2 regions of the Sneathiella sp. P13V-1 genome follow, and region 2 is predicted to be linked to the other one. Evidence: riboswitches for the same ligand, from Rfam matches in the RefSeq annotation. Region 2 holds a riboswitch; the other holds the start of a gene.
What was found. Region 2 has a riboswitch for glycine ahead of gcvT (glycine cleavage system aminomethyltransferase GcvT). Riboswitches for the same ligand answer to the same signal wherever they lie in the genome.
Positions count from the first base shown of each region.

Region 1: it holds a riboswitch for glycine, as region 2 does, so the genes downstream of both, GUA87_RS16395 (L-serine ammonia-lyase) here and gcvT (glycine cleavage system aminomethyltransferase GcvT) in region 2, are expected to answer to the same signal.

Region 1 is NZ_WYEU01000004.1:183,910-190,600, reverse strand. Features, by position in the region: gene GUA87_RS16410 (hypothetical protein) at 1-288, shown strand, start outside; gene GUA87_RS16405 (glycosyltransferase) at 309-1,484, opposite strand; gene GUA87_RS16400 (alanine racemase) at 1,600-2,736, shown strand; glycine riboswitch at 2,825-2,910, shown strand; gene GUA87_RS16395 (L-serine ammonia-lyase) at 3,040-4,518, shown strand; gene speE (polyamine aminopropyltransferase) at 4,523-5,377, opposite strand; gene speD (adenosylmethionine decarboxylase) at 5,374-5,799, opposite strand; gene GUA87_RS16380 (VOC family protein) at 5,970-6,452, shown strand; gene GUA87_RS16375 (molybdopterin-guanine dinucleotide biosynthesis protein A) at 6,518-6,691, shown strand, end outside.
Region 2 is NZ_WYEU01000001.1:377,702-384,392, reverse strand. Features, by position in the region: gene GUA87_RS01905 (methyl-accepting chemotaxis protein) at 1-1,053, opposite strand, end outside; gene GUA87_RS01900 (PAS domain-containing protein) at 1,028-1,552, opposite strand; glycine riboswitch at 1,723-1,809, shown strand; glycine riboswitch at 1,813-1,906, shown strand; gene gcvT (glycine cleavage system aminomethyltransferase GcvT) at 1,965-3,077, shown strand; gene gcvH (glycine cleavage system protein GcvH) at 3,110-3,484, shown strand; gene gcvPA (aminomethyl-transferring glycine dehydrogenase subunit GcvPA) at 3,484-4,833, shown strand; gene gcvPB (aminomethyl-transferring glycine dehydrogenase subunit GcvPB) at 4,826-6,379, shown strand; gene GUA87_RS01875 (ATP F0F1 synthase subunit B) at 6,520-6,691, opposite strand, start outside.

The sequences.
Region 1 (6,691 bases), on a different contig from region 2:
TACAATCCCGTTTTACAGGTCACATTAGGCGAACATACATTTGGGACTGAAAATTGGTCTCTCAATGGCCTGCTGCTCAATGGCATGCTTCCTGAAATCGCCCTCGATAAAGACATCGAAGGCTTTATGAACCCGCAAGGTACAGTAGAAAGATGTCACTTCAACGGACGCATTGTCCGAATTGACCTGAAGGAAAGCCAGTTTGCCATCGAGCTTGATGGACAAAGCCGAGAAGTTGCGGCTTTTCTGCCTTTATGGGTTCTTAAATATGGTGCAATTGCCAAATAATATTCGAACTACTAAAGTAATCAGGCAATAAGCTCTTCGGCTTTGTCGCAGATGATATCCAGGCCGTTTTTCCAGTCCTCGCCATCCAGTTTCTTGGCGAGGTGGAGGGCGCGTTCCTGTAGTTGAATGTCTTCTACCGCCTCTTTTATCAGGGTTGCGATTTCGTCAACTGAACTTTCTGAAGAAATTCGGTAGCCGACATTTTGCCTGGTAATAGCCGCACAATTCAGCCTGGTTTCCAAATGAGATGGGCAAATTATCTGAGGTCTTCCAGCGAGCATGCAAGTGGTGGAGGTACCCCCACCCCCGGAGTGAATGACAAGGCTGGAAGCTGGAATAACTTTTGAGAAATCAGCAGGCTCCCGCAACATTTCCATCTTATCACTTTGATATTTATTTAAAAATTCTAACGGTGCACTTCTCACAAATAGGGTTGCAGGTACACCCGACTGCTTGACGGCTTCGATGGTTTTTTGAGCCCCTTTGGCCGTGTAAGCCATGTATAAAAATACTCTTTCCGGCCCCAAACCTTCACATGGTTCAAGGTGGTCTTCAATAGGCCCCACATATTCTTCGGTGCGAAGATCCGCATAAGCGTCCATCTCGGGAACAGTCACAACAAATGCGCCTTCTGTATCAAAAATCTGAGGCAGTCTTTCCAACGGCCTTATCCCCAGTTTTTCTGCTGCTTTTTGGAAAACTCCTAAAAGCTGCTTTTCTTCAACAATCAAATCGGCTCTTTTTTGAAGTCTCGGATATTCTTCAACGGAGCTTGGCGGCAAGGTAAACCCGTTCCCCATATTGATCATTGGACGCGTGCCGCGCATGGCAAAACTGAGACAGGGGCTATGATCCGCAATAACGAGGTCTGCATCAATGGTCTCAACAAGATCGATCCATGCGCTTGCTAAATTTTCCAAACGTCCCGTCAAACCAAAACCCTGTCTTGCCAGAACATCTGTATATCTGGCAGTGGGAAGTTTGTTGATGTCCTTAATTGGCGGAACTGTCCAAAAAGGGGCTTGAAGAACTTTGTAGCCATGGCTTTTGATTTTTTCAGTTGCCTGTAGCGGGTTTCTGACGGCGAAAATTATGTCGTGATTCCCGCGTTGTCTAAGCCTGTCCGCCAACCGGAGCATAGGGTAGATGTGGCCGAGATTGGCCCCAAATTCAGATCCAAAAAGAATACGCCCCACGATCCCACCTTATTGTATATTTGCCAAGCAATCTGTTGAGAATTTGATAGAAACATTCTACAGCTAGTTTTGCAATATCGTGTTGTTATTGAAACAGGCAATTTATGTGATGCAGATGACATTGGAAGAATTAGACACCCCAACCCTATTGCTTGACGAAGATATAATGAGAAGAAATATCAAGCGATTACAGGATAAACTTGATCTGCATTCTGTTCAGTTGCGCCCTCATTTGAAAACGTGCAAATCCTTGCAGATTGCCAAGCAAATCAAACCTGTAGGGCCTGATGCTTCGATAACGGTCTCCACAATTGCCGAAGCGGAGTATTTCTTCGAAGGGGGATACGGCGATATTCTCTATGCGGTATCTGCTACGCCGCATAAACTCATTCGTCTTAAAAAACTACAGGATCGGGGGGCTCAAATTACCCTTATTCTTGATCATATAGAGGGCGCAAAACAGATTGCTGATGCAGCAATAAAACTGAATACCAGTTTCCCATGCCTGATCGAAATCGATTGTGATGGTAAGCGTGCAGGAATTAAAGCAGATGATGATGCTCTTCTACCTCTTGCAACCTTCATCAATGATCAAAACGGAGTGTCTCTTGCTGGAGTAATGACCCATTCAGGGGGCTCATATGCTGCCAATGATATTGCTGCTATTAAACAAGTTGCAATCGACGAAAAGATCGGCATTACAACAGCGGCTTCAAGAATTCGCGAAGCCGGGCTTCCTTGCCCAATAGTCAGCGTCGGTTCGACTCCAACCGCTACTTTTGCTGATGATTTCAAAGGCATTACCGAAGTACGTGCAGGCGTTTATGTCTTTCAGGATCTTGTCATGGAAGCGCTGAATGTTTGTGAAAAATCGGACATTGCCATATCTGTTCTTTCAACAGTCATAAGCCATAACAAAACACATAATCGCCTACTTTTAGACGCAGGAAGCCTTGCGTTATCTGCCGATCCAGGAAAAGTGAACGAAATGGGCAACAAACATTTCGGCCAAATCTGTCACGCAAAAACCGGCAAGCCAATTGATAATTTGTATATTTCGAGCATGAATCAAGAACATGGGTTGATCTCTTTGGATGGGCTTGAGTATCAATTGGACGATTTTCCAATTGGAAGTCAGGTGCGTATTTTACCTAACCACGCGTGCATTACTGCGGCCGCTTACAATGAATATCAACTTTTAAGTAGTCCTTCTTCGGTTGATGGAACATATGAGCGTTGCAACGGTTGGTGAACTGGCTGACTAAGTTGTTATCTTATATCGCTTGACCGATTTCAATTTGCCTCTTAGCCTGAACGGTATAAGTAGTAATGATATCTGGATATCACTGATGGGAGAGATCGGTCTTCCGACGCCGAAGGAGCAACCGCCCCGGAAACTTTCAGGCACCCGTACTGTCAGTGATCAGAACTCTGGAGAGAGGGCTTGTGCCCCACCGAAGAGGTAAGCCGCTTTAAAGCGGTAATCTTTCAGGTAAACGGACAGAGGGGGCATCAAGGAGATACCGTTTGGCGGTATTTTTTAAAGGATGCCGCAATGACAGAAGATACAAAAATTCAGACCCCCGGTAACGTCACACCCGTTGTGCCCCATTGGCGCAGGGAAATTAAACCTGTCGAAAGCTCCCAGCTGGAAGTCAACATCTCTGTCACGGATCTCTATACCATTGGTATTGGCCCCTCCTCTTCTCATACTGTGGGGCCCATGCGTGCCGCAAAACGATTTGTTGATTTACTGTCCGGAAAAAATATTCTGGAAAAAACTTACCGTGTGATTGTCGAATTATATGGCTCTCTTGCTCTCACCGGACATGGGCACGGTACTGACCTTGCCATAATGCTGGGGCTAAGCGGCGAACGCCCTTCGAAAGTCGTTCCTGAAAGCATCCCACTTACGCTGGAAAACATCAGGCAACAGAAACGGCTGAACCTATTGGGGCTCAAGCTGATTGAATTCCACGAAGAGGAACATCTTCTCTTCCTAAAAGACAAAATGCTTCCTGAACATTCTAACGGAATGCGGTTTTACGCCTTTGATTCAGATGGCAACCAAATAGCGACCAAGGACTATTTCTCAGTGGGTGGCGGATATGTCGTAACCCATGATGAAGGGGACCGGGCTGAAACAAAAGGCCACAATATTTCTCTTCCCCACCCGTTCACTTCTGCGGATGAATTGTTGGCGATCGGAAAGGAGACCGGCCTCTCTATCGCCGAAATTATGCTGGAGAACGAGAGCTGCTGGCGAGAGGAAACAGAGACACTGGAATTTGTCGATTCAGTTGCGGATGCCATGATCAATTGCATCCAGCGAGGATGTGAAACAGAGGGTATTCTGCCTGGTGGATTGGACGTTAAACGACGCGCACCAAGCCTGTACTCAGAACTGATGGCTAACCCTGAGCGGGCCTCACGTGACCCGCTCACTGTGCTCGATTGGGTCAATCTCTACGCTCTTGCGGTAAATGAAGAGAATGCAGCGGGGGGCCGTGTCGTTACAGCCCCGACAAATGGCGCGGCTGGTGTGATCCCGGCCGTTCTCAAATATTACCAACGCTTCTGTATTGGCGCTACGCAAGAAGGCACCAGGAACTTCCTGCTGACGGCCGCCGCGATTGGGTCGATTTATAAAAAGCGTGCTTCCATCTCCGCTGCAGAAATGGGATGCCAGGGAGAAGTGGGTGTTGCCTGCTCGATGGCAGCGGGCGCACTAACAGCGGTTCTTGGCGGCACGAACGAACAAGTTGAAAACGCGGCTGAAATTGGAATGGAGCACAATCTGGGCCTCACCTGTGATCCAATCGGCGGTTTGGTTCAAATTCCCTGTATTGAGCGCAATACCATGGGGGCTATGAAGGCGATTAATGCTGCCCGTTTAGCCTTGTCTGGCGATGGTCAACATGTTGTATCACTTGACGAGGTGATTGAAACCATGCGTCAGACAGGTCTCGACATGCTCAGCAAATATAAGGAGACCTCACAAGGAGGCCTAGCTGTGAATGTGGTAGAATGCTGAACCGCTATTTTTCTTCAGTCAAAACCTTCTGAACATAAAGCGGCAGAACGAAAGACGCCTGATGAATTTCAGGAGTGTAATAATCCGTTTTGATTTCCGCCGCTAAATACCGGTCAGCCAGCACTCCCAGATCCAGTTTCCGCAGGCGAGGGTTATCTGTCGCCCATCCGAAGGCCAACGGTCCACCGACATAGCTCGGGATTGTCGCCATATAGAAACTCACGTCCTCAAAAATAGTTCCAAAGCGATCATAGCTATTGCGAAGTTCATCTGATTGAACAAATGGGACCCCGTTTTGGGTCACAATAATACCGCCATCGCTTAAGCAGCTTTTACAGTCAGTATAAAACTCTTGAGTAAAAAGAACTTCACCCGGGCCATGTGGATCCGTTGAATCGACGACGATAACATCCCATTTTTCGTCTGTTTCCTTGACGAATTTGCAACCGTCCGCAACAACAAGGTTCATCCGCGGATCTTCGAAGGCTCCGCCGCTTACGCTAGGCATATATTTGATCGAAAGATCAATGACAGTACGGTCAATATCCACAAGTGTGACATCCACATTCTTGTATTTCATGGCTTGGCGCGCAGCGCCGCCATCACCACCACCGATAATCAGGATACGTTTCACATTGCCATGCGCCAGCACTGGCACATGTACAAACATTTCGTGATAAATAAACTCGTCTTTTTCCGTGGTTTGAACAGCACCATCCAGTGACATGACTCTGCCGAAACGGGGATTTTCGAAAATCATCAGATCCTGCAGATCCGTTTTTTCCCGATAGTAAATCTCCCCTACTTCCAGTGCGAGATTTACGCCAGAGTGTAAGTTCTCGTCAAAAACCTCAATCATCCAATTACTCCCCTTTTCAGGTCATTGATCTGGATCGATTTCGGTTTGAAGGCCTGTTTTAGAATAGGAATGCACTTGTGTGGCTTGGCCTTACCACACATAAAGATATCAAGCGCCATATACCCTTGATCCGGCCATGAATGAAAACTGATGTGACTTTCAGCAAGCACAGCAACACCGGAAAGACCGTTTGGCTCAAACGCGTGAATATGGAAATGCAGTAAAGTAGCTTGCGCTTCTTTGATACATTCTTTTAGGGTTTTTTCGATCAACTGAGCATCATTTAGATTCTCAGCATCCCAAAGATCTACTATCAAATGTGTACCCGCAAAGACAATGCCGTCCTTCTGGACAAAATAGTCCGGCTTCAAATCCTGCTCAGTAGCGGGATCAAGCCTGATCACATCTGATGTTTTTTCCATGTTTTCTGCTTACCGGTAAGTTTTATGGAGGATCTAAAATTTTGCGCCTTATCGCTAAAAAACCGCCGGATTACAAGGAAAATCGACAGCTTTTCAATTGAAGGGTTGATCTTCGGCTAGTTTGTTCTCAAATATAGGGCACGGGGTGCGAAACGACTAAGGATTATAGCATGATTAAAGGGCTACATCACAACGCGTATCGCTGTCGCAACTCTGAGGAAACACGAGCCTTCTACGAAGACTTCCTTGGCCTGCCGTTGGTCAATGCGTTTCCCATTGGGGAGACAAAGACTGGCCGCTCAACAAATGCGCTTCATACATTCTATCAAATGGATGATGGGTCATGTCTCGCATTTTTTGAAGTTCCAGGTATGGAGTTCGACTTTAAAGAACAACATGATTATGACTTACATATCGCCCTTGAGGTTGCTTATGACGATATGATGAACATGTTTGAAAAAGGGAAAGCCGCTGGCATTGAAACCAGAGGTGTTGCAGACCATGGGTTTATTGAATCTATCTATTTCAGAGATCCCAACGGGTATGTCATTGAACTGACAGCCCCAGTAGAAGGAAAAGAGGCAGACACCCTCGAAGAGGCAAAAAAAAGAGCCAAAAACATCTTAAATGACTGGATGGCAGAGGTTTCTTAAATTCCACTGTTGCCCCGTCCTGTCCTATATGCAAAAACCATGTTTCAATTTATGGGACGGGACGCATGGGCATCACTTTCAAAAGCATAGTAATTTCTGCAGCGGCTTTTTTTGCGCTGGCGAATTCTTCTTACGCTCAGACAAATGATCGTTATATAGGATATTACTACCCTGCCCCGCAGCAAATCGAGGCCTATTGCGCACGAGTTCCCACACTAAAGGATGTCAATAAGAAGCGC
Region 2 (6,691 bases):
GGCAGTTTGCGTGGCCAGGTTTTTTACTTCATTGGCAACAACCGCAAAACCTTTACCAGCTTCCCCTGCGCGGGCGGCTTCGATGGTCGCATTCAAGGCTAGCAGGTTGGTCTGGCTGGCAATGTCTTCAATCAGTTTAACCACCTCACCAATTGAATTAACAGCTTCTGCAAGGCCCTGAATTTTTGTATTGCCCTCTTCAACTGTTTCGCGTGCCATACCGGTGCTATCCAATGAAGAATTCACCTGCCGGCTAATTTCACTAATGGAGGCGGAAAGCTCCTCTGCTGCACTCGCCACTGTTTGCACACTGCCGGTTGCACTGTTGGCGGCCGTTGATACGCGTTCTACCTGAGTGTTTGTTGAACCGGCATTGTTGGAAAGCGTGTCGGCTGTATCTTGCAGCTCAGTAGATGTTTCAGAGATCTTGTTGGAAAGTTCCCAGATGCCGTTTTCAAATTTTTGAATAACACCATCAAATCGGGTGAGTCGCTCTTCAAAGGATTCGGTGCAGGCGTTGATTGCATCAGCGGTACGTTTGTAAGAACCTTGCATATCCAATGAAATAATCCGGCGATAGTATTTTTGCTGCGATACATGCTCCATAGACGCCTCCGCTTCGCGCATAAACGCATCGGTTCTGTCCACAAGTTCATTAATCGCCCACTGCATATCTTCTAGCTCCCCGCCAGGGGTGATATGGCGAATACGATTTTCAAAATTACCTTTACAGATATCCAGACAAATCTCTGTGGTGCGCTTTATTTCATCGTCAAGACTGGACGTAATGCGCGCTGGCCCATCGCCCGCCAATTCACTGGCACGCGCTTCCAAGAAAGAGCGCATGTTGTCACGTTCCTGTTCAGCTTTTCTACCTTTTCGCCAGAAGACAGTTGCCGCCGCCGCCGGAATAACAAACGCAACAAGGGTAACAATAGCCTGTAGCATTGTACTATCTGACAGAAGATTAGACAGAAAAAGAACAATTGCGGTTGCAACAGAAGCAACGATAAAAATGATCGCCATTTTAAAGTGAGAAGATCCACTTGTCATAGTTGCCTCCTTTTGAATCAACAAAGTCATATAGGGCTGCAGTCGAGGCTTCCAAGCCTTCCCTTGGCGATGACGCAGAATTTTCAATATCTGCTAAAGAGGCATATACAGGTATAATCACGTTTTTAATCAGTTCTTTATCTACGGCGCGTCTGTTGGAGTGATATCCAACCACGTTACCTTGTGGGTCTTTGGACGGGGTGACATGGGCTAACACCCAATAATGATCTCCGTTTTTAGATTGGTTGATGACGTAGGCGAATACTTCTTCGCCAGCTTCAAGGCGGTCCCACAAGAACTTGAAGATCGCTCTCGGCATGTCAGGGTGGCGGATCAGATTGTGCTGAACACCCAGTATTTCTTCTTCGGTATATCCGGAGATGTTGAGGAAGGTTTTATTTGCATATGTCAGCTTGCCAGTCAGGTCTGTTTTGCTAACGATAATTTCTTTTTCACCCAAGGTACGTTCCTGTCCCGTGAGCTCGGTGCTGGGTCTCATTAAATTTCACCACATCGACTAGATTTACGGAGGCCCTATAATTCATGAAATTGGTTAACGCTTGGTAAGCATTAATACTACTATTTTAAAGCTATCGTCTTAACTGTCATTTTGGATGTGAAGCCGTTTGACAGAATGAACTTCTACACTATTATAAGGGCCACATTCAGATGATCCCTGCGGGAGAGATGGTCAAGCCCATCGCCGAAGGAGCAACCGCCCCGGAAACTCTCAGGCACCCGGACCGCAGGAGGATGGAACTCTGGAAAGAAGACAGCTATTTAGCGTGTCTCACCGAAGGGGGTAGGCCCACTGCCAAGGCAGGGTTAAATCTCTCAGGTCCATAAGACAGAGGGGGTCGTTCCGCAAATTTGCGGATGTAAACGATTCTGTTTTATGGAGTGAGAAACATATGGGCGATAATCAGCAAGCATTACGTACCGCTCTTTATGATTTGCATGTGGAACTAGGTGGTAAAATGGTTCCATTTGCAGGTTATGACATGCCTGTGCAGTATCCTGACGGCATTATGAAAGAACATCTGCACACGCGGGATGCCGCTGGTCTGTTTGACGTTTCCCATATGGGGCAGGTTGTCATTAAAGGTGATGACCCAGCTAAATCCATTGAAAAACTCTTGCCTGGTGATATTCAGGGGCTGGAAGCGGGGCAAATGCGCTACAGTTTCCTGACAAATGTTCGGGGCGGCATTATGGACGACCTTATTGTTACTCGCCGCGAAAATGACCTGTTTGTTGTGGTGAACGCCGCTTGTAAGGAACAGGATATCGAAATTTTCAAAACGGGCCTTGCGGGCGAAGCAACAGTTGAAGTTCTGGAAGACCGCTCTCTCGTGGCTCTGCAGGGGCCAAAAGCAGCTGATGTTTTGGCGCGCTTTAACGACGCAGTCACCACAATGCCTTTTATGACATATCGGGAACTCGATATTGCAGGCGTCGCCTGCTTTGTGACACGCTCCGGCTATACAGGCGAGGATGGCTATGAGATTTCCATGCCTTCATCTGAGGCGGAAATGATTTGCCGTAAATTGTTGGCAGAAGATGAGGTTGCCCCTATTGGTCTGGGTGCAAGAGATTCCCTAAGACTGGAAGCCGGGCTTTGCCTTTATGGTCACGATCTCACGCAGGAAACAACGCCGGTTATGGGAACCCTTCTTTGGGCCATTGCAAAACGTCGCCGGGAAGAAGCCAATTTCCCAGGCGCTGATGTGATCCTTAAACAGATCGCAGAAAAACCTGCCATGAAACGCGTTGGCATTTTGCCGGAAGGCCGTGCACCTGCACGTGAGCATACGGAAATTGCCGATATGGACGGTAACATTGTTGGCGAAATCACGTCTGGTGGTTTTGGGCCCACAATGCAGGCGCCTGTTGCCATGGGTTACGTTCCGTTGGAACTTTCTGCCGTTGGGACAGACATTCAATTGATGGTTCGCGGTAAAGCGCGACCCGCAAAAGTGGCGAAGATGCCATTTGTTGAACAACGTTATTATCGCGGTGAATAACGCGGCTCCTCTCAAATTACAGGAATGAGACTATGACAAAGAAATACACTGAAGATCACGAGTGGGTCAGCATTGATGGCGAAACAGCTACTGTTGGCATCAGTAACTATGCGCAGGAACAACTGGGCGATGTCGTATTTGTTGAAGTGCCTGAAGTTGGCGCGGAAATGAGTAAAGGCGATGAGCTGGCCGTTGTTGAAAGTGTAAAGGCCGCCTCTGAAGTTTACGCTCCGATCACTGGTGAAGTGGTTGAGGTGAACGAAGGCCTTGAAGATAACCCGTCTCAGGTTAATGAGGACGCTGAAGGCGATGGCTGGTTTGCGAAACTGAAAGTCAGTGACGCAAGTGAAGCTGATGGTCTGATGGATGAAGCTGCGTATCAGGAATATGTAAAAGGTCTTGCCTAATGAGATATATGCCCCATACCGCTGAGCAGCGGCGGGAGATGCTGGAAAAAGTTGGTGTTGGATCAGTAGACGATCTGTTCGCCGATATTCCGGCCAGTGCACGTGTGGAAGGTTTACTTGATCTGCCGACGCATAAAACTGAACTGGAAGTTGATCGTCGCATGCACGCCTACGGACGGAAAAACCTGTCTCCGGCCGGTATACCTTTTTTCATTGGCGGTGGTGCCTATCGCCACCATGTTCCGACAGTTGTTGATCATCTGATCCAGCGGTCAGAGTTTTTGACAGCCTATACACCTTACCAGCCGGAAATCAGTCAGGGCACATTGCAGGCCCTGTTTGAGTTTCAGACACAGGTTGCCATGATCACTGGTATGGATGTGGCCAACGCGTCCATGTATGACGGGGCAACTGCCTGTGCGGAAGCGGTTTTGATGGCATGTCGTGCCACACGCCGTAAAAAAGCTATTCTGTCAGGTAACCTTCACCCCCACTATAGGCAGGTCACTGACACAACACTTCAGTTCACTGAGTTTTCCGCTGAATCATTACCTGTTGCGACAGATGGTGGTGAAGATCTGACCAGCGGGCTTTCCAAAGAGATTGCTTGTGTTGTTGTACAAAACCCTGACTTCTTTGGCCGCCTTCAGGACTTAAGCGATCTTGCAGACGCCTGTCATGAAGTTGGTGCGCTTCTGGTTGTGGTTGTTACCGAGGTTGTCTCGTTGGGAGCCGTTAAATCACCAGGTGCAATGGGCGCCGATATTGTTGTCGGTGAAGGTCAGTCAATTGGTGTGCCACTGTCATATGGCGGGCCATATGTTGGGCTGTTCGCGACACGCCAGAAATATGTGCGCCAGATGCCTGGTCGCCTGTGCGGTGAAACAGTGGATCAGGAAGGAAACCGAGGTTTCGTTCTGACATTGTCCACGCGTGAACAGCATATTCGCCGTGAAAAAGCGACAAGTAATATCTGTACAAATGCAGGTCTTTGCTCACTCGCTTTTAGCATTCACATGAGCTTGCTTGGTGAAACCGGATTTACAAAACTGGCGCAGGTTAATCATGCGCTGGCTGCGGATACGGCTGACAAACTTACCGCTCTTAGAGGCGTGGAGCTTGTGAATGACAGTTTCTTCAATGAATTTACTCTGCGTTTGCCTGTAGACGCAGAAGAGGTTGTTGGAAAACTGGCTGAGCAAGAGATTTTGGGCGGTGTTCCTGTCTCTCGTCTGATGCCGGATGTGGAAGGAGCGAAGCACCTTCTGCTGGTGGCTGTCACTGAAACGTCTACTGATGAGGAAATTGATCAGTTTGTTTCTGCGCTGAAGGAGATTGTCGATGCTTAATAATGTAGGACGACCAACACGCCCCGAAGCGTCAGATACAGAATCAGATCTGGTTGAAACCTTCACAGGGAACAAAGCACTTAATCTGGAAACACCTTTGATCTTTGATCAAGGGGAACCTGGACGTATCGGTGTCGATCTGCCTGAACCCAAAGCGGTAAAAAGTCGCCTTGGTGGTCTGGATCGTGAAGGTGCTATTGGTCTGCCAGATTTGTCTGAACCTCAGGTGCTACGCCATTATGTGCGTCTTAGCCGTCAGAACTATTCTATTGATGCCGGTTTCTATCCTCTTGGTTCCTGTACCATGAAGCATAACCCGCGCATTAATGAGAAATCTGCGCGAATTATGGGGCTGGGTGATATTCACCCTTTGCAGCCAACAGAAACAGTTCAGGGCGCGCTGGAGCTTATCCATGATCTTGGTGAGTGGCTGAAGACCATCACTGGCATGCCAGCGGTTGCCATGTCGCCCGCAGCGGGTGCCCACGGTGAGCTATGCGGTGTGATGGCTATTCGTGCGGCCCATGATGCAAAAGGAGAGGCCCGTACACGCATTCTGGTTCCAGAATCAGCGCACGGTACAAACCCGGCAACTGCGGCTCTGTGTGGTTATAAAGTGGATCCAGTTCAAGCCCGTCCTGATGGACGCATGGATATGGAAGCCTTTAAAGCAAAACTCGGCCCGGATGTGGCTGGCGTTATGCTGACAAATCCAAATACTTGCGGACTGTTTGAAACAGACGTGAAGGAAATCGCCGATCTTATTCATGGTGTCGGGGGTTATTTCTACTGTGACGGAGCAAACCTGAACGCCATTCTTGGCCGTACACGTGTTGGAGATCTTGGTGTAGATGCGATGCATATCAATCTGCATAAAACCTTCTCCACACCGCATGGCGGGGGTGGTCCGGGTTCTGGTCCAGTTGTTCTGTCTGATGCACTTGCGGCCTATGCTCCCGTTCCTTACGTAGTGAAAGAGGGAGATGAATATCGCCTTCAGGAAAACGTAGAAGGGGACGCAGAAGCAAGCTTTGGCCGCATGAAAGGCTTCCACGGGCAGATGGGTATGTTTATCCGTGCCCTCGCTTACATGCTAAGCCACGGATCAGACGGCCTTAAACAGATTGCAGAGGATGCAGTTTTGAACGCCAACTATGTGCGTGTTGGTCTCAACGATATTCTCAATTCCCCATTTGACGGGATCTGCATGCATGAAGCGTTGTTTGACGATAGCAGTTTGAAAGATACTGGAGTAACTACCCTTGATATCGCCAAGGCGATGATCGATGAAGGCTATCATCCAATGACTATGTATTTCCCACTTGTGGTTCATGGCGCCATGCTGATTGAGCCAACAGAAAGTGAGAGCAAAGAAACCCTGGATATGTTTATCGGAAGCATGCGTCACCTGGTGACAAAAGCGCAGACCGGGAACGATCCAGACTTCTTCACCCAGGCACCGCGTTTCGCACCTCGGCGGCGCCTGGATGAAACCAGTGCAGCCCGTAAGCCCGTGCTGCGCTGGACCCCCTCCGACGCCGACTAGGCGTTGGAGCTCCCAAACTAACCCCTGTCGAAAGGCAGGGGTTTTTTTTAGTTCACTAGAAGTACAGAAAATGCAGGGCTGTGAATAGGCCAAAAAAAACCCCGCCATAGGCGAGGTTCTTTTTAGTATCAGGCTATCGCTTAGTTTAACTGAGAGCCGAGATCTTTAATAGACTGGTCGATCAAGGCACCGCCTTCTTTGGCCTTGATGTTTTCCTTCATGAGCTTCTCTGCTGCGGCAACAGCCACATCAACAGCAAGGCTCTGGACTTCAGCCAGGGCTTTCTCTTCTGCCTGACGGATTTTGGCTTCA